DNA from 4 places in the Cellulosimicrobium funkei genome. Region 3 is predicted to be linked to each of the others. Evidence: riboswitches for the same ligand, from Rfam matches in the RefSeq annotation. Region 3 holds a riboswitch; each other region holds the start of a gene.
What was found. A riboswitch is a leader RNA that binds a small molecule or an ion and turns the genes downstream of it on or off. The one in region 3 is predicted to bind thiamine pyrophosphate.
Positions count from the first base shown of each region.

Region 1: linked by a shared signal. The riboswitch ahead of BXA05_RS10295 (ECF transporter S component) and the one ahead of BXA05_RS07010 (thiamine ABC transporter substrate-binding protein) in region 3 are both predicted to bind thiamine pyrophosphate.
Region 2: linked by a shared signal. The riboswitch ahead of thiO (glycine oxidase ThiO) and the one ahead of BXA05_RS07010 (thiamine ABC transporter substrate-binding protein) in region 3 are both predicted to bind thiamine pyrophosphate.
Region 4: linked by a shared signal. The riboswitch ahead of BXA05_RS17245 (TenA family protein) and the one ahead of BXA05_RS07010 (thiamine ABC transporter substrate-binding protein) in region 3 are both predicted to bind thiamine pyrophosphate.

Region 1 is NZ_FTMI01000003.1:469,141-473,833, reverse strand. It holds gene BXA05_RS10300 (ABC transporter ATP-binding protein) at 1-1,625, opposite strand, end outside; gene BXA05_RS10295 (ECF transporter S component) at 1,618-2,331, opposite strand; TPP riboswitch at 2,437-2,556, opposite strand; gene BXA05_RS10290 (hypothetical protein) at 2,702-3,139, shown strand; gene BXA05_RS10285 (Rv2578c family radical SAM protein) at 3,183-4,693, shown strand, end outside.
Region 2 is NZ_FTMI01000004.1:153,640-158,332, reverse strand. It holds gene BXA05_RS11800 (glycosyltransferase family 4 protein) at 1-32, shown strand, start outside; gene guaA (glutamine-hydrolyzing GMP synthase) at 37-1,650, opposite strand; gene thiE (thiamine phosphate synthase) at 1,693-2,406, opposite strand; TPP riboswitch at 2,451-2,553, shown strand; gene thiO (glycine oxidase ThiO) at 2,543-3,817, shown strand; gene thiS (sulfur carrier protein ThiS) at 3,823-4,056, shown strand; gene BXA05_RS11775 (thiazole synthase) at 4,066-4,693, shown strand, end outside.
Region 3 is NZ_FTMI01000002.1:621,863-626,555, forward strand. It holds gene BXA05_RS07000 (ABC transporter ATP-binding protein) at 1-805, opposite strand, end outside; gene BXA05_RS19680 (hypothetical protein) at 1,130-1,540, opposite strand; TPP riboswitch at 1,685-1,789, shown strand; gene BXA05_RS07010 (thiamine ABC transporter substrate-binding protein) at 1,872-2,963, shown strand; gene BXA05_RS07015 (ABC transporter permease) at 3,052-4,693, shown strand, end outside.
Region 4 is NZ_FTMI01000007.1:232,963-237,655, forward strand. It holds gene BXA05_RS17225 (NAD(P)/FAD-dependent oxidoreductase) at 1-598, shown strand, start outside; tRNA gene BXA05_RS17230 (tRNA-Leu) at 751-827, shown strand; gene BXA05_RS17235 (VOC family protein) at 870-1,265, opposite strand; gene BXA05_RS17240 (VOC family protein) at 1,350-2,276, opposite strand; TPP riboswitch at 2,363-2,491, shown strand; gene BXA05_RS17245 (TenA family protein) at 2,482-3,234, shown strand; gene BXA05_RS20735 (helix-turn-helix domain-containing protein) at 3,347-3,829, shown strand; gene BXA05_RS17255 (DUF6882 domain-containing protein) at 3,898-4,693, shown strand, end outside.

The DNA of each region.
Region 1 (4,693 bases), on a different contig from region 3:
ACGACGACGGCGACACGGTCGGCGAGGGCCGCGACGAGCGCGAGGTCGTGCGTGACGACGACCACCGCGCCGCCCGCGTCGGCGCGCTCGCGCAGCGCGTGGGCGACGGCGTCCGCCTGGGCGCGGTCGAGCCCCGACGTGGGCTCGTCGGCGAGGAGGACGGGCGGGTCGAGCACCGTCGCCGTCGCGAGGGAAAGGCGCCGCTGCTCGCCGCCGGAGAGCCGGTACGGGTTCGCGTCGGCGAGGTGCGCGAGGGCGAACGCGTCCAGGGTGCGCGCGACGCGTCCGTCGACGCCGTCGAGCCGCGCGAGCCGGGCCGACCAGGCGACCTCGTCGCGGACTGTGCGCGCGAGGAGCTGGTGCTCCGGGTCCTGGAACACCGTCGCGACGGGCGCGCCGGGCGCCGTCGTGACCTCGCCCGTGGTCCGTTCGAGTCCCGCCAGCCCACGCAGGAGGGTCGACTTGCCGCCGCCGTTCGGCCCCACCACCGCGAGCACCTCGCCCGCGCGCACGTCGAGGTCGACGTCGCGCACCACCGGCGTCTCGTCCCGCCCGCGCCGTCGGCGGCCTGTCGCGGCGCGGTGCACCGCGAGGCGACGGGCACGCAGGGCGACCGGGCGGTCAGGGGCGAGCGCCGCCGGGCCGGTGTCTGCGTCACGGGGGTCCGCGGCGCGGGGGTCGGCGGTGCGGGGGTCGGCGGAGCGCGCGAGGTTGACGAGCCAGGCGTCGGTCGCGGGTGCGCCGAGCGGGCCCGGGGCTCCGGCGTGCTCCAGCCGGATGTCGAGCGGCAGCCAGCACCCGAGCGCGGCGAGCGTGGCGGCGTGCGCGCGCAGGACGGCGGTCGTGGGGCCGTGCGCGACGACGCGACCGGTGTCGTCGAGCACGAGCGTCGCGGCCGGGAGTGTCCCGACGTCGTCGAGGCGGTGCTCGACGAGCACGACCGACCGGCCGGGGGTGTCGGGCGCGTCCCGTCCGGGCGCCCGGACGAGCCCGCCCACGAGCGTCCCGACCTCGTGCGCCGCCGCCGGGTCGAGGAACGCCGTCGCCTCGTCGAGGACCACGAGCTCGGGGTCGGCGACGAGCGCCGCCGCGAGGGCGACGCGCTGCGCCTCGCCCCCCGACAGCGCGTGGGTCGGCCGGTCGTGCAGGTGGTCCGCACCGACGGCGGCGAGCGCGGTGGCGGCGCGGGCGTCCATCGTGCGCGGGTCCGCCGCCCGGTTCTCGAGCGCGAACCGCAGCTCGTCGTCGACGCGGGCGAGGCAGAGCTGGTCGCCCGGCCGCTGCTGGACGAGGCCGACGCGCGCGGCGAGCGCCGCCGGGGTCGTGTCGCGCGGGTCGACGCCCGTCACGCGCAGGTCGCCCGTGACCGACCCCGGGAGCGTGTGGGGCACGACGCCGACGAGCGCACGCAGCAGCGTGGACTTCCCGCAGCCCGAGGGGCCGAGCACGAGCAGCCCGGTGCCCGCGGGGACGGTGAGCGTGAGGTCGTCGAGCACGCGCGTGCCGTCGTGGCCCACGGTGACGGTCAGACCGGCGGCGGCGACGGCGTCGGGCACGTCGCAGGGCACGTCGCCGGACACGGCGTCCGGCGTGACGTCCGGTGCGGCGGTCGGTGCCTCAGCCACGGCGGTCGGCCCCGATCGCGAAGGCGTCGAGCGCGCCGGTGCGGGCGAGGGCGTCGCCGAGGAGGCGCGCCGCGATCCCGCACAGCACGACGCACGAGACGACCTGCACGCCGAGCCGGAGCATCGCGTAGTCCTGCCCGAGCCAGCCGAACCGGACCGCGTTGAACGCGTACGTGACGAGCGCCGCGCTGACGCCCGACGCGACGAAGACCCACCAGCCGTAGCGGCGGTACCGGGTGAGGGCGAAGGGGATCTCGGCCCCAACGCCCTGGACGAGCCCGACGAGGACGAGCAGCGGGCCGGCGGGCGACGCGAGGAAGACCACCTCGACGAGCGCCGCGAGCGTCTCGGTGAGGATGCCGACGCCCGGCTTGCGCACGATGTACGTCGCGAGGGGGCCGACGACGATCCACGCGCCCGCGAGCACGTTGGCGGCGAGGTCCGCGAGCGGTCCCATGGCGAGCTGGAGCGGGGCCCAGAGCTGCACGAACGCCCAGTAGACGAACCCGAACACGACCCCCAGCACGGCGACGAGGACCGTCTCGTGGAGGGTGAGGCCGCGGCGACGGGCACGGCTCGGGGGAGCGGCGACGGCCTCGTGGAGACCAGGGGCGGGCCGCGCGCCGTCGGGCACGCCGTCGGGCGTGGCGCCGGGCGTGGGGGTGGGCGGGGTCGCCCGGGGCGGCGTGGTGCGGGGCTCGGTCATGCGGTTCCCTCCGTCGGGCCCCCGGGGCGAGGGGTGCACGACGGCGCGCCACCGCCGCCCCCGCGCGGACGGCACGCGCGGGGCGCGGGCACGAGCGCGCAGGGGACGGTGACGTCCGCCCTGCTCCCTTCGCTGGTACGAACCAGATCAGGTTCCACGGGTCTGCAGGGGGGACGGGTGTCCGGCCTGCACTCTCAGCGCTCGTGCGCTCCCCGGGGGCGTTCGGCCCGACCCTAGGGCCTGGACGGCCGCCGGACAATCCCGGCGTCTCACCCACCGGGACGCCCGGCCGCCGTGAGAAGGTGACGGCGACGAGGCGCCCGCGCGGACCCGGGTACGGGCTCCGACCACGAGGAACGAGGCAGTGCGCATGACCCGAGACAACGACCCCGCCGCGGTCGCAGAGCTGGACCGCCTCGACGAGGCCGTGCGGAGCGCGCCCGCGGGCGACACGTCAGCCCAGATCGCGCTGTGGCGGCAGACGGTGCGCCTCGGCACGTGGTTCTTCATCGCGCGGGGGTCCGAGGACCAGCCGCGTCCGTACGCCGTCGCCGCGGACCAGGGGCCCATGATCTGCCTCTACAGCAGCGCCGCGCGCGCGGACGAGGCGGCCCGGGCGCTCGGTCTGGCGGACGACGAGACAGGCTCCGTGCCGCTGCTCGGGGTACCCGTGCCGGCGGCGATCGACTACGTCGCGTCCTTCGGCGCGGCCGGGGTCGTCGGTGTCGCGCTGGACCACCCGCGCATCGGCCACCACATCCCCCTCGGGAACCTGGCGCTGCTCAAGGCGTGGTCCGCCGACGGCTGACCCGCCCTTGACAGCGCGTTCGAACGTTTGTTCGAATAGCGCGATGCGGTGGGACGGACAGGCGCTCGGCGCGGACGACGGCGCGCTCCCCGGGCTGGAGCGGGTCGGCCTCGTGCGCAGCGTGCGCACGCCCGAGTTCGCGGGCATCACGTTCCACGAGGTCACGGCCAAGAGCGCGCTGTCCAAGGTGCCGGCGATGTCGCGCATGCCGTTCCGCTGGACCGTCAACCCGTACCGCGGGTGCAGCCACGCGTGCTCCTACTGCCTCGCGCCCGCCACGCCCGTGCTGCTGGCCGACGGCACGCAACGGCCGATCGGCGAGCTGCGTGTCGGCGACGAGATCGTCGGCACCGCTCCGCACGGCGCGTACCGGCGCTACGTGCGCACCCGGGTGCTCGACCGCTGGACCACCCGCAAGCGCGCCTACCGCGTGACCCTCGCCGACGGCACGCGCCTCGTCGCGAGCGGCGACCACCGGTTCCTCACCGAGCGCGGGTGGCGGCACGTCGTCGGCGGCGCCGGGCACCGCGCCCGCCTGGCGCTCGGCGACGTGCTCGTCGGGCCGGGCGCCGCGGCGCTCGCGGACGGGCGGCCCGTCCTCGACGGCCAGGACGTCACCGGCGGCGAGGCGCTACGCGTCGACTCCCTGGAAGCACTCGACGGGCCGGGGGAGACGACGGAGCTGGTCGACATCACGACCGGCACGCGTGACTTCGTCGCCGCGGGGGTCGTGAGCCACAACTGTTTCGCCCGCCCCACGCACGAGTACCTCGACCTCGACGCGGGCGAGGACTTCGACCGGGAGGTCGTGGTCAAGGTCAACGTCGACGACGTGCTGCGCGCCGAGCTCGCCCGCCCGTCCTGGGCGCGCGAGGCCGTCGCGCTCGGCACCAACACCGACCCGTACCAGCGCGCCGAGGGTCGCTACCGCCTCATGCCCGGCATCATCGACGCGCTCGCCGGGTCGGGCACGCCGCTGTCCGTGCTGACCAAGGGCACGCTCCTGCGCCGCGACCTGCCGCTGCTCGTCGACGCCGCCTCGCGCGTCGAGGTCGGGATCGGCGTGTCCCTCGCGCTCCTGGACCCCGAGCTCCAGGCGAGCGTCGAGCCCGGCACGCCCTCGCCGCGCGCGCGGCTCGACCTCGTCCGCACGGTCCGGGAGGCCGGTCTGCCGTGCGGCGTCATGGTCGCTCCCGTGCTGCCGTGGCTCACCGACTCGACCCGCGCGCTCACCGAGCTGCTCGACGCCGTCAAGGACGCGGGCGCGACCGGCGTCACGGTGCTGCCCCTGCACCTCAAGCCCGGCACGCGCGAGTGGTACATGGGCTGGCTCGCGCGCGAGCACCCGCGCCTCGTCCCCGGGTACGAGCGCGTGTACGCCCGCGGCACGTACGCCTCGACGGCGTACCGGTCCTGGCTGTGGGACCGGGTGCGGCCGATGCTCGAGGCACGCGGGTTCGGGGTCGCGGGCCACCGCGGCCCCGCGGGCGTCGAGGGCCGGTTCCGCCGCGGCGAGCCCGGCGACCGGCACCGCCGGCCAGGGCCGCCGACGGA
Region 2 (4,693 bases), on a different contig from region 3:
CCGTGGATCGTCGGGCCCGCCCGTCCCGCTAGGGGGTCACTCCCACTCGATGGTGCCCGGGGGCTTGCTCGTCACGTCGAGCACGACGCGGTTGACCTCGGAGACCTCGTTGGTGATGCGCGTCGAGATGACGGACAGCACGTCGTAGGGCAGGCGCGTCCAGTCGGCCGTCATCGCGTCCTCGGACGAGACGGGGCGCAGCACGATCGGGTGGCCGTAGGTGCGGCCGTCGCCCTGGACGCCGACCGAGCGGACGTCGGCGAGCAGCACGACCGGGCACTGCCAGATCTCCTGGTCGAGGCCGGCCTTCGTGAGCTCCTCGCGCGCGATCGCGTCGGCGGCGCGCAGCGTCTCGAGGCGGTCCGCCGTGACCTCGCCGACGATGCGGATGCCCAGCCCGGGGCCCGGGAACGGCTGCCGCGCGACGATCTCCTCGGGCACGCCGAGCTCGCGGCCGACCGCGCGGACCTCGTCCTTGAACAGCGTGCGCAGCGGCTCGACGAGCGAGAACTGCAGGTCGTCGGGCAGGCCGCCGACGTTGTGGTGGCTCTTGATGTTCGCCGCGCCCTCGCCGCCGCCGGACTCGACGACGTCCGGGTAGAGCGTGCCCTGCACGAGGAACTTCACCTCGGCGCCGTGCTCGCCCGCGTCCTCGACGATCTGGCGCGCCGCGTCCTCGAACACGCGGATGAACTCGCGACCGATGATCTTGCGCTTGGTCTCCGGGTCGCTGTGCCCGGCGAGCGCGGTGAGGAACCGCTCCTTCTCGTCGCGGATCACGAGGTTGACGCCCGTCGCCGCGACGAAGTCGCGCTCGATCTGCTCGACCTCGCCCGCGCGCATCAGCCCGTGGTCGACGTGCACGCACGTGAGCTGGTCACCCACCGCGCGCTGCACGAGCGCCGCGGCGACGGCGGAGTCCACGCCGCCCGAGAGGGCGCAGATGACGCGCGCGTCGCCGACCTGGGCGCGGATCGCCGCGACCTGGTCCGCGATGACGTTGCCGGGCGTCCAGTCCGGGGCGAGACCCGCGCCGTCGTACAGGAAGTGCTCCAGCACGGTCTGGCCGTGCGCGGAGTGCTTGACCTCCGGGTGCCACTGCACGCCGTAGAGGCGACGCTCGCGGTCCTCGAACGCGGCGACCGGCGAGCCCGACGACGTCGCGAGGACCTCGAAGCCCTCGGGCGCGCGGTGCACGGCGTCGCCGTGGCTCATCCACGTGGTCTGGTTCTGCGGCGTGCCGTCGAGCAGCACGCCCGCGGCGCACACCTCGACCTCGGTGCCGCCGTACTCGCGCAGGCCCGTCTGGGCGACCTCGCCGCCGAGGGCCTTCGCCATGGCCTGGAAGCCGTAGCAGATGCCCATGACGGGCACGCCGGCCTCGAACAGCGCCGGGTCGACGAACGGGGCACCCGTGGCGTACACGGACGAGGGACCGCCCGAGAGGATGATCGCGGCCGGGTCCTTGGCGAGCATCTGCTCGACCGTGAAGGTGTGCGGCACGATCTCGGAGTAGACCTTGGCCTCGCGCACGCGGCGCGCGATGAGCTGCGCGTACTGGGCGCCGAAGTCGACGACGAGCACGGGCCGCGGGGTCGAGGCCACCTCGGCGGTGGTGGGGGTGTCGGGAGCGGTGGCGGGTGACGTCACCCGTCCAGGATAGTCGCCGTGCGGCGGGGCTCGTCCCGCGTCTCAGGCGTCGGTGCGCACCTCGGCGCGCGCCGCGACGCGCTCGCGCAGGGCGCGGGCGGCCGCCTCCGGGTCGCTCGCCGCCGTGATCGCGCGCACCACCACGATCCGGGTCGCGCCCGCGTCGAGGACCGCGTCGAGCCGGTCCGCGTCGATCCCGCCGATCGCGAACCACGGCGTCGCGGGCCGGGTCGCCGCGACGTCGCGCAGCAGGTCCAGGCCGACGGCGGCCCGCCCCGGCTTCGTCGGGGTCGCCCACAGCGGGCCTACGCAGAAGTAGTCCACCGCCGGGTCGGCCTCCGCCGCGGCCGCCTGCGCGGCCGAGTGCGTGGACCGGCCGAGCACGGGCCCCGCGCCGAGCAGCGCCCGCACGGCCGGGACCGGCAGGTCGCCCTGGCCCATGTGCACGACCGGCGCGCCCGTGACCGACGCCACGTCCGCCCGGTCGTTCACGGCCCACAGCGCGCCGTGCTCCGTCGCGACGCGCGCGACGAGCTCCTGGAGCTCGAGCTCCCGCGCGACGTCGAGCGTCTTGTCGCGGAGCTGCACGACGTCCACCCCGCCCGCGAGCGCCGCCCGCAGGAAGTCCTCGAGGTCGCCGCGCTCCTCGCGCGCGTCCGTGCAGAGGTAGAGCCGCGCGTCGGCGAGCCGGGCGCGTGCGGCGTCCGCCGCCGACGGGGCGGGAGTGGCCGGGGTGGTGGAGGTCTCGGAGCTCACCCGCGGGAGCCTAACCTCGGCGGGCCCACGGCAGGAGGTACTGTGGCCGACAGCACGGGAGCCCCGCACGGGGCTGAGAGGGCGTCGCCGCCGACCGTCGAACCTGATCTGGGTCATGCCAGCGAAGGGAGCGCACATGAGCCTGTCCGTCCACCCGTCCGCGGGTGGCTCCGTCGTGCCCGACGGCGCGCGTGACGTCGTCGTCGTGGGGGGCGGGATCGTGGGTCTCGCCGTCGCGTGGCGCGCGGCGCGCGCGGGCCTGACCGTCACGGTGCTCGACCCGGCGCCGGGCGCGGGCGCGACGCATGCCGCCGCGGGGATGCTGGCGCCGGTGACCGAGGCCGACTTCGGGGAGGAGGCCGCCCTGCGGCTCCACCTCGCGGCCGCCGCGGCGTGGCCGGCGTTCGCCGCGGACCTGCGCGCGGCGACGGGGGCGGACGTCGGGCTGCGGACCGCCGGGACGCTCACCCTCGCCTACGACGCGGACGACCTCGCGCTGCTCCGCCGCGTCCTCGCGCTGCACGCCGCGCGCGGTCTCGCGTCGCACGAGCTCACCGTCGCCGACGCGCGCCGCCGCGAGCCGTACCTGGGCCCGCGCGTCGCCGGGGCGGCGTGGGCCCCCGCGGACCACGCGGTCGACCCGCGCGCGACGCACGCCGCGCTGCTCGCGGCGGTCGGCGGGCGCGACGCCGCGGGTGCGGGCTCGGCCACCGGGGCGCGCGTCGTCCGCGCGTCCGCGACCCGGCTCGCGCTCGATGCCGGGCGCGTGGTCGGCGTGCACGACGACGCCGGCCGGCTCCACCGCGCGGGTGCGGTCGTCGTCGCGGCGGGCTGGCAGTCGGGCGCCCTCCTCGCGGACGTGCCGGGCGTCGTCGTGCCCACGCGCCCGGTGAAGGGTCAGACGCTGCGGCTCGACGCCGGCCCGGACCTCGCGCTGGAGCACGTCGTGCGCGGGCTCGTGCAGGGCCGGCCGGTGTACGTCGTGCCGCGCGACGCCGAGCCGGCGGGGCCGCGCGCGGGTCACCGGGAGGTCGTCGTCGGGGCCACCACCGAGGAGAACCCGGACGACCGCCGCGCCACCGCCGGCGGGGTCTTCGCGCTCCTGCGGGACGCGCGCGCCCTCCTGCCGGGGATCGACGAGGCCGCGCTGGTCGAGGTGACGCCGCGGGGGCGTCCCGCGACCCCGGACAACCTCCCGCTCGTCGGGCCGACGGACGTCCCGGGGCTGCACCTCGCGACGGGCCACGGCCGCAACGGCATCCTGCTCGCCCCGCTCACGGCCGACGCCGTCGTCGCCGGGCTCGGCGGGCTCTCCGGCCTGGGCGGGACCGAGCCCAGGGACGACGTCGCGACCGCCCTCGCCACCGCCCGGACCGACCGCTTCGCCCGCACCGCCACGACACCGAGGTGAGACCCGTGACCGCACCCGCACCCACCGCGCTCGTCAACGGCGAGCCGTACCCGCTCGACGGCGACGTCGACCTGGAGCGGCTCGTCGCCGCGCTCGTCCCCGCCTACGTCGCCGACGGCACGCCGCAGGGCGTCGCGGTGGCCGTCGGGGACGCCGTCGTGCCGCGCGGCGCCTGGGCGACGACCGTCGTCGCGCCCGGGGACCGCATCGAGATCGTCACCGCCGTCCAGGGCGGCTGAGGAGGAGCCATGACCACGACCGACGTCTCCCCCGCCACCGCGAGCGGCCCGGCCGTCGCCGACGACCCGCTCGTCGTCGCCGGCACGCCCGTCGGGTCGCGCCTCGTCATGGGCACCGGCGGGGCCGCGAACCTGCTCACGCTCGAGGACGCGCTCGTCGCGTCGGGCACCGCCCTGACGACCGTCGCGATGCGACGCGTCGCCGTCCGCGCCGGCGGGGACGCGAGCCCCGACGCGGGGATCTGGGCGCTGCTCGCCCGCCTCGGCATCCGCGCGCTGCCCAACACCGCCGGGTGCTTCTCCGTGCGGGAGGCCGTGCTCACCGCGCACCTCGCGCGCGAGGCGTGCGGCACCGAGTGGGTCAAGCTCGAGGTGATCGCCGACGACGTGACCCTCCTGCCCGACCCGGTCGGCCTCGTCGAGGCGGCCGACCAGCTCGTGCGCGACGGGTTCGTCGTGCTGCCCTACACGAACGACGACCCGATCCTCGCGCGCCGGCTGGAGGACGTCGGCTGCGCCGCCGTCATGCCCCTCGGGGCACCCATCGGCACGGGGCTCGGCATCCTCAACCCGCGCAACATCGAGGCGATCGCCGCCGCGGCCCGGGTGCCCGTCATCCTCGACGCGGGGATCGGCA
Region 3 (4,693 bases):
ACGGCCCGGCGGGCGTGAGGGAGCCCAGCGTGTCGAGGACCGCCTGCGGCGTGGGGTCGTGGAGCTCGGTCACGAGGCGGCCGTCCGCGAGGAAGAGCACCCGGTGGGCGTACGACGCGGCGGTCGGGTCGTGCGTGACCATCGCGACGGACTGGCCGAGGTCGTCCACGGACGCGCGCAGGAAGCCCAGGACCTCCGCGGCGGCGCGCGAGTCGAGGTTCCCCGTCGGCTCGTCCGCGAGCACGATCGCGGGTCGCGACACCAGCGCCCTCGCGCACGCGACCCGCTGCTGCTGCCCGCCCGAGAGCTCGGCGGGCCGGTGCCCCAGCCGGGGGCGCAGGCCCACGGCGTCGACCACGCGGTCGAACCACTCCCGGTCGACGGGCCGCCGGGCGATCGCGAGCGGCAGCACGATGTTCTCCTCCGCCGTGAGCGTCGGCACGAGGTTGAACGACTGGAAGACGAACCCCAGGCGCGTGCGCCGCAGGCGCGTCAGGCGCCGCTCGCTCATCGCGGAGACCGTCTCGCCGTCGACGACGACGGTCCCCGCCGTGGGGGAGTCGAGCCCCGCGAGGCAGTGCATGAGTGTCGACTTGCCCGAGCCGGACGGGCCCATGATCGCGGTCAGCCGGCCCTTCTCGACGTCCACGTCCACGCCGTCGAGCGCACGCACCGCGGCCTCGCCGCGACCGTAGGTCCTCACCAGTCCTCGGGCCGTGGCGATCGCGCCCGCCGTCGTGCCACGCTCCGTGCTGCCCGCCCTCTTGCCTCCGGTGGCGACTGCAGCGATCGGTGAGCTGCTCATGGTCCTTCCCCTCTTGCGTCGTGGTGACCGCGCCAGGGCAGCCCGGTCACCACCGACCCTCGCGCGGGCACCGGCGCGCGGGCATCGGGGAACCGCCCGGACCTCCCCCTGGTCCCGTGGGAGGCACTCTCAGGGATCTCTCAGGGTGGCGCTCAGGAAAGGCGGTAGAGGGATGAGCGCCGCCGGAGTGACGGGGTGGACTAGCGGAGCCCGTGCTCGTGACGATCCCGAGGAACGCGGGCTCGCCGTGCCTCGCGACGTCGACGTTCGACGCGCACCGCAGCAGCGACGCGGCGGCTGCGTTCGACAACGCGAGATTCTCGATCAGTCGCCGATGAACCAGAGATAGCGATGGACGCGACGGGCGTCCCGGCAGAGGTCGGCTACGGCCTCGAGCGACGCGCGCTCCGCGACGCCGAGCGGGCCCGAGAGGAGCCGGTCGACCTCGACGAGGAGCTGGTGCATCTGACGAGCGTTGAAGATGGTGTTGGCGTACGGGTCGACTCCGCTCAGGAGCGGATACTCGGCAGGATCTCGAGAAGCATCTGCGGGAAGGTACGTCTGCTCGGCACGCCGGATGTCCTCGCCGCGCTCCCTGCGCAGGACCAGTGATATGGGCATGTCGTGGCCTCCCCGGAACATCGTGACGAGCCCGCCGTCGTACCTGTCTCGAACGATGGTGCAGACGTTCGTCGAGTAACCGGCAGGGTTCCTGGCTGTGCGCCCTCTGACCACGGTCGAGGTGAGCAGCTCGAAGACGTACTCGATGTCCCGTGCTTCGCGAGCCTACAGCCGATGCTGGGGTGGTCCTTCTGCACCGACGGTAAGCACGGCGCGCTCCCTCCGAGAACCACTCGGAGCCGGTCGGTGTAGGCTCGCGGTGAACGACAGGGGAGCTCCTGGAGGAGCTGAGAGTGCGGACCACCGCAGACCCTCGAACCTGATCCGGTTAGCACCGGTGGAGGAAGTCGGGAATCTCGATCACCTGCTCGCGCGGTCCGTCGCGCCCACCCGGCGCGCGGCCCGTCGGGCCGGTGGACCCCTCCTGAACGTCCAGGGAGGACACATGCAGCACACGACCACCGTCGCCCGCCGCGGCCGGGCCCTCGCGACCGGCGTGGGCGCGACGCTCGCGCTCCTCGCCCTCGCGGCCTGCTCGGGGGGCGACGGCGCCGGGGGCGACGACGCGTCGTCGGGCAGCGGGGGCACGGTCACGCTGGTAACCCACGACTCCTTCGCGGTGAGCGACGACGTGCTCGCCGCGTTCGAGGAGGAGAGCGGGCTGACCGTCGAGCAGGTCGCGCCCGGCGACGGCGGCGCGCTGGTCAACCAGCTGATCCTCACGAAGGACTCGCCCCTCGGCGACGTCGTGTTCGGGATCGACAACACCTTCGCGTCGCGCGCGATCGACGAGGGCGTCCTCGAGCCGTACACGCCCGCGGACGTCTCGGAGTCCGCGGCGTCGTACGCGGTCGGCGACGGCGGCGAGCTCACCGCCGTCGACCTCGGTGACGTGTGCGTCAACGTGGACCACGCGTGGTTCGCCGACGCGGGGATCCCCGAGCCCGTGACGCTGGAGGACCTGGCGAAGCCCGAGTACCGGGACCTCCTCGTCGTGACCAACCCCGCGACGTCGTCGCCGGGCCTCGCGTTCCTCCTCGCGACCGTCGGGGCGTTCGGCGAGGACGGCTGGGAGGACTACTGGGCGGACCTGCGCGCCAACGGCGTGAAGGTCGTCGACGGCTGGTCCGACGCGTACTACGTCGACTTCTCCGGCTCGGAGGGCGCCGGCCCGCGCCCGCTCGTGCTGTCGTACTCGACGTCGCCCGCGTTCACGCTCACCGAGGACGGCTCCGCGTCGACCACGGGTGCGCTGCTCGACACGTGCTTCCGCCAGGTCGAGTACGCGGGCGTGCTCGCGAACGCGAAGAACCCCGAGGGCGCGCAGCAGCTCCTCGACTTCCTCGTGAGCGAGACGTTCCAGGCCGACGTCGCCGACCAGATGTACATGTACCCGGCCGACGACTCCGTCGCGCTGCCCGACGGCTGGGCCGAGTTCGCGCCGCTCGCCGACGAGCCCTTCGAGGTCGCGCCCGCCGACGTCGCGGCGCACCGCGACGAGTGGATCAAGGCATGGACGGCGACGGTCGTCGACTGACCCCCGGTCCCCCGGCGACCACGGCTCTACCTCGCGGGGTAGAGCCGTGGTCGCGCAGGGGAGAACCGTGGTTTCCCGAGGTAGAGCCGTGGTGAGGGGTCGGGCGGTCCGGCGGGGCGGCGTCGGGCGCGGGGCGCTGTGGGGTCTGGCGGCGGCGGTGCCGCTCGCGTTCCTCGGGGTGTTCTTCGCGTGGCCGGTCGTCACGCTCGTGGCGCGCGGGTTCGTCGGGGACGACGGCGGCCTCGACCTCTCGGGGTTCGCGGAGGTCTTCTCCGAGCCCCGCACGTGGCGGATCGTCGGCCTCACGCTCTGGCAGGCCGTGCTCGGCACGGCGCTGTCGCTGCTGCTCGGTGTGCCCGGCGCGTACGTGCTGTACCGGTGCCGGTTCCCCGGTCGGCGGGTCGTGCGCGCGCTCGTCACGGTGCCGTTCGTGCTGCCGACCGTCGTCGTCGGCGTCGCGTTCCGGTCGCTGCTCGTGCAGGGCGGCCCGCTCGGGTTCCTGCGGCTCGACGAGACGTTCGCCGCGATCGTCGTCGCGCTCGTGTTCTTCAACTACTCCGTGGTGGTGCGCACGGTCGGCGGGCTCTGGGAGCACCTCGACCCACGCGCCGAGCAGGCGGCGCGCGCCCTCGGCGCGACGCCGTGGCGCGCGTTCCGCACCGTGACGCTCCCGGCGCTCACGCCCGCGATCGCGAGCGCCGCGTCGATCGTCTTCCTGTTCTGCGCGACGGCGTTCGGCGTCGTGCTCGTGCTCGGCGGCATCCGCTACGGGACGATCGAGACGGAGATCTGGATCCAGACCACGCAGTTCCTCGACCTGCGCACCGCGGCGGTGCTGTCGGTCGTGCAGCTCGTGGTCGTCGCGGCGGCGCTCACGGTGGCGAACCGCACGCGGGCCCGGCGCGAGCGCGCCCTCAACCTGTCGTCGTCGGCGTCGTCCGCGCACCCGCTGCGGCTGTGGCGCGGCGGCCGCCCGACGGGCGACCTCGCGCCCGCGGCGCTCACCGCGGCCGTGGTCGTCGTGCTCGTCGGGCTGCCGCTCGGCACGCTCGTCGTGCGCTCGTTCCGCGTCCCGGGCGGCGGCTGGGGCCTCGACAACTACGCGAACCTCGGCACCACGGGCGGGCGCAACGCGCTGTCCGTCACCGTGTGGGAGGCGGCGGGCAACTCGCTGCGCACCGCCGCGCTCGCGACCGTGCTCGCCGTCGTGGTCGGGGGCCTCGTGGCGCTCGTCGTGTCCCGGCGCCCGCGCTCGCGCGGCGGGCGGCGCGCGATCTCGGTGCTCGACTCGGTGTTCATGCTCCCTCTCGGGGTCTCCGCGGTGACGGTCGGCTTCGGCTTCCTGATCACGCTCGACCGGCCGCTCGGCCTCGACGTCGACCTGCGCACGTCGGGGCTCCTCGTGCCGATCGCGCAGGCGGTCGTCGCGACGCCGCTCGTCGTGCGCACGGTCCTGCCGACGCTGCGCGCCATCGACCCGCGCCTGCGCGAGGCCGCCGCGACCCTCGGCGCCGCGCCCGGGCGCGTGTTCCGCACGGTCGACGGCCCGATCGCCGCGCGCTCGCTCGGCCTCGCCGTCGGGTTCGCGTTCGCCGTCTCGCTCGGGGAGTTCGGCGCGACGTCGTTCCTCGCCCGCCCGGACAGCGCGACCCTGCCGGTCGTGATCTTCCGGCTCATCGGGCGCCCGGGCGCCGAGAACTACGGCATGGCGCTCGCGGCGAGCGTCGTGC
Region 4 (4,693 bases), on a different contig from region 3:
GGTCGACAAGCTGGGCCGCATCACCGTGCTGCCGACGCTCCAGGTCGCGGACGCCGACGGCAACGTCGTGCCGAACGCGTGGGCCGCGGGCGACTGCGCCGCCGTCCCGGACGTGCTGAACCCGGGCAAGTTCTGCCCGCCGAACGCGCAGCACGCCATCCGTGAGGCCACGCGCCTCGCCGACAACCTCGCGCTCGAGCTGCACAGCGAGCCGCCGGTCGAGTACCGCCACAAGAGCGTCGGTACGGTCGCGTCGCTCGGCCTGTACAAGGGCGTCGCGGAGCTGTTCGGCGTGTTCAAGCTCCGCGGGACGCTCGCGTGGCTCATGCACCGCAGCTACCACGTCATGGCGATGCCGACGGGGAACCGCAAGATCCGCATCTTCATCGGCTGGATCGGCCAGTTCCTCATGGGCCGCGAGCTCGTGTCGCTCGGCTCGCTGCACGACCCGCGCGCGGAGTTCCGCGCCGCGTCCGTCCCGCCCAAGAAGGACGGCGACCCGATCAAGCAGACCGCGCAGGGCTCGGCGGCCGCGGCGGAGTCCGGTGCGGGCACCGTCGACGCCGACGACCGGACGCCGGCGGCGAAGGCCTCCTGAGGCCGCGGCCGGGCCCCCGGCCCGGCCGTCGTGCCCGACGACGAGGGGCGAGCCGCGCGTGCGGCTCGCCCCTCGTCGCGTCCGGGTCCGAGCGGGCGGCCGTCGTGGCGACGGGCCCGGGGAGCCCCGCGCGCGCGGTAGATTCGGCCCGCGCCCCCATGGCCCAACTGGCAGAGGCGGCCGGCTTAAACCCGGCGTGTTCCGGGTTCGAGTCCCGGTGGGGGCACCATGCCGACGGGCGGTCGGCTCCGAGGCGCCAGGGCTCCCCGGGCTAGGACAGCCCCGTCGGCCCCTCCGGCTCGGCCGGGGGAGCGGCCTCCTGGCCGAGGATCACGACGGTGCCGTCCGGGTCCTGCACGCGCGCGACGCGCTCGCCCCACGGCTGGTCCGCGGGCGGCTCCAGGACGGGCACGCCCGCGGCCGCGAGGTGCTCGACGGCGCGGTCGCAGTCGTCGACGTACACCCACAGCACGACGCGGGTGTCCGCCGGAGGCGGGTCGCCCTGCCCGAGCCCGAGCGGCGACCCGCCCACGCGCACGCTCACGTAGACGGGTGGGCCGTCGTCGGGGAACGCGTACTCGACCGTCCCGCGCAGCAGGTCGCGGTAGAAGCCGAGGGACCGGTCGAGGTCGGCCACGGTGAGGACGGGGAAGAGGCTGCGGAACACGGTCGCTCCTCGGTGCGCTCGGCGGGTCCTCCCATCGTGCGCCTCGTGCCCCGGGCGCGCGCCCCGTGCCCGGGGCGCCGCGCCTCAGCGCGCGAGCAGCTCCTCGGTCGTGGTGCCGGGGACGGACAGCGTCACGCGCGTGCCCCACGGGTCGTGCACGACGACGGAGCGGCCGTCGTCCGCGTGCTCCAGCCCGCGGGCACGGAGGCGGGCGACGAGCGCGTCGAGGTCCTCGCGGCCCGGCACCGTGACGGCGACGTCGCCGAGCCCGAGGCTCGCAGCGCGGGGCCCGGCGCCCGCGCTGTTCCACACGTTCATCGCGACGTGGTGGTGGTAACCGCCCGCGGACGCGAAGAGCGCCCCGCTGTACCCGGTGAGCGTCGCCTCGAAGCCGACGGCGTCGACGTAGAAGGCGTGGGCGGTCGCGACGTCGCCCACCTGGAGGTGCACGTGGCCGACGCGGCCCGCGAGCGAGGGGCCGGCGTCGAACGTCTCCTGGTCGAGGTGCGTGCGCAGGTAGGCGTTCGGGTCGAGGAACGTCGTCGTCATGAGGATCTGGCCGTGCTCGCGCACCCAGGTCTCGCGGGGGCGGTCGGTGTAGAGCTCGACGCCGTTGCCCTCGGGGTCGGTGAAGTAGAACGCCTCGCTGACGAGGTGGTCGCTCGACCCGACGAACGTGCCGCGGCGGTCCTGCGCGGCGCGGTAGACGGTCGCGGCGAGGCTCGGGCCGTCGTCGAACAGGAAGGCCGTGTGGAACAGGCCGGCCTGGCGCGGGTCGACGGGCGGGAGCCCGGGCGTGTGCACGAGGCGCAGCATGGGTGTGCGGCCGCGGCCCAGCACACGGTGCACCTCCGCGCCGCGCGACCGCTCCTCGAGCGGGGCGAGGGCGAACGCGCCTGTGTAGTACGAGGTCATGAGCTCGAGGTCGCCCACGCGCAGCGTGACGGCGTCCATGCTCGTGGACGGGGACAGGAGGCGGTCGGTCGGCGCGCCCGGCGTGCTCGTGGTCATGTCTGCTCCAACTTGTTGTCGCTACAACTATATTCCCACACCGTGGCGAGGGCTCCCGCACCGGCGCCGTCCTTGCTAGGGTCGGCGCGAACCACGCGGGGCGTCCCGCCCGGGCCACGGCCCGGGCCGAGGGACTGAGACGAGCGGTACGGCCGCCCGGACCCGTCGAACCTGATCTCGCTAGCACGAGCGGAGGAACGTGGGCATGACGACGCCTGCTGCCATCACCCTGAACCCTGTCCTCGCGGACGACCCGACCGCGCTCGTCCGGCAGGAGGAGACCGGCTTCACCGCCGACCTCGCCCGCCGGTACGCGGACCTCTTCGAGACGTTCTACGACCACCCCTTCCTGGCCGGGCTGCGCGACGGCTCCGTCGAGCCCGCCGCGGTCCGCCACTACGTGGGCCAGGACCACCAGTACCTCACGGCCTACCTGCGCTGCTACGGCCTCGGCATGGCCCTCGCGCCCGACCGGTCGTGGGCGGCCTACTTCCACGACAAGGCCGGCTTCCTCCTCGACGACGAGTCGCACGCGCACCACGCGATGTGCGACTTCCTCGGCGTGACGTACGAGGAGGCGCAGACGCACCGCCTCGCGCCGAGCGCGCAGGCCTACGTGGACCACATGACGGCGGCCGGCCGCGACTCGCTCGGCGTGCTGCTCGCCGCGCTGCTCCCGTGCCCGTGGACCTACATCTGGTCCGCGCGGCGCTTCTGGCTCGGCGAGCGCGAGACGACGCCCGGCGCCCTCGGCGACGACCACCCGCTCGCGGGCTGGTGGCAGTTCTACGCGGCCGAGCGCACCGAGGACGTCCTCACGGACCTGCGCGCACGCCTCGACGCGCTCGCCGCGGACGCGGGCGAGGCGGAGCGCGCGCGCATGGAGCGCGCGTTCGAGCTGAGCTGCCGCCACGAGATCCGCTTCTGGCAGATGGCCTGGTCGCTCGAGCGCTGGTGACCCGTCCGGCCGGGCGCGCGGCCGGCTCGCGTCGTGCGCCCGGCCTTACGCCAGCAGCAGATACCCACCCGGGTGCCTCGGCACCCGGGTGGGCCGCGGGTAGCGTGAACGCATGGACGCGACGAGCGCGGTGCCGGGCACGCTGCCGGACGTGGTGCCGGACGGGGCGACGCCGAGCCCCCGCTCCCGGGCGGGCGGACGGGCGGAGCCCCTCCTGCGCCACGTCATCGGGGGGATCCTGCGGCGGGCGCGGCTCGCGCAGGGGCGCACGCTCGTCGACGTCGCGGCCGCCGCGCGCGTCTTCACCGCCTACCTGTCCGAGGTGGAGCGCGGGCGCAAGGAGGCGTCGTCCGAGGTCCTCGCCGCCGTGTGCGGCGCCCTCGGCCTGCGCCTCGTCGATCTCGTCGCCCGCACGGGCGAGGAGCTGCGGCCGCTCGCGCCCGTCCGCGTGCTGTCCTCCGCGCGAGAGCGCGGTGCCCTCTCCGCGCCACGGCACGTCGCCCCGGCGGGCGAGCCCGTGCGGGACCTCCCCGTCGCCGAGACGCTCCGACGTCCGACCGCGCGCGCCGGCGACGTCCTGCTCCTCGCGGCCTGAGCGACGGTCCCCGTCGCACCGCGTGTCGTGCGGGGGCCGGGCGCGGTGCGCGCCGCTACCGTCGGTCCATGACGGAGCCGCAGACCGCGCACGGCACGGCAGCCCAGGACGTCCCGGCCCTCCAGGACCTCGTCGACGACGCCGCGTTCCTCTCCCACGAGCACCAGCTCCACCTGACGGACCTCCACGGCGACGACGCCTGGGCCGCCGACCTGACCACCGGGGTCTTCACCTTCACCGCGCCCGACGGCGGGACCGCGACGTGCCGCCTTCAGTTCCTCGGCACGGCCGCGCCCGGGCCGGGCACGTGGATGTGGGCGTGGCAGAACGTCAACGGCTTCCCCGACGCCGTGCTCGCCGCCGCCGAGAGCACGCGCCGGACCGGGCTGCGCGAGGCCGCCGAGCCGGAGCTCCCGCTGGCCGACGACCTCGCTCACCGGCTCGCGCTCGCGGCCAAGGCCGTGACCGGCTCGTCCGCCCACTACAGCGCCCCCGTCGGCGGCGGCACGCGGGCATGGTTCCTTCTGGACGACGCCGACCTCGCCCTGCCCGCCCCGAGCGTGCCGCGCGTCGTGCGGACGCTGAGCGAGGGGCTGCTGTCCGTCACGGTCGTCGACCACCGGCGCGCCGTCGCGTCCTACGCGAGCGCGCGCGGCCTGCCGGCCGTCGCGGACGGGACCGGCGCCGTCGTGCTGGACGTGCCCGACGGCACCGTGACCGTGCGGTTCGACGAGCGCGGGCGGATCGCCGGCATCTCCGCGTCGTCCCGACGGACCGCCGCGCCCGAGGCCGCCGCGCCCCCGGCCGCAGAGCCCGAGGCCGCAGCGGCGGAGCCCGAGGCCGCGGCATCGGAGCCCACGGCGT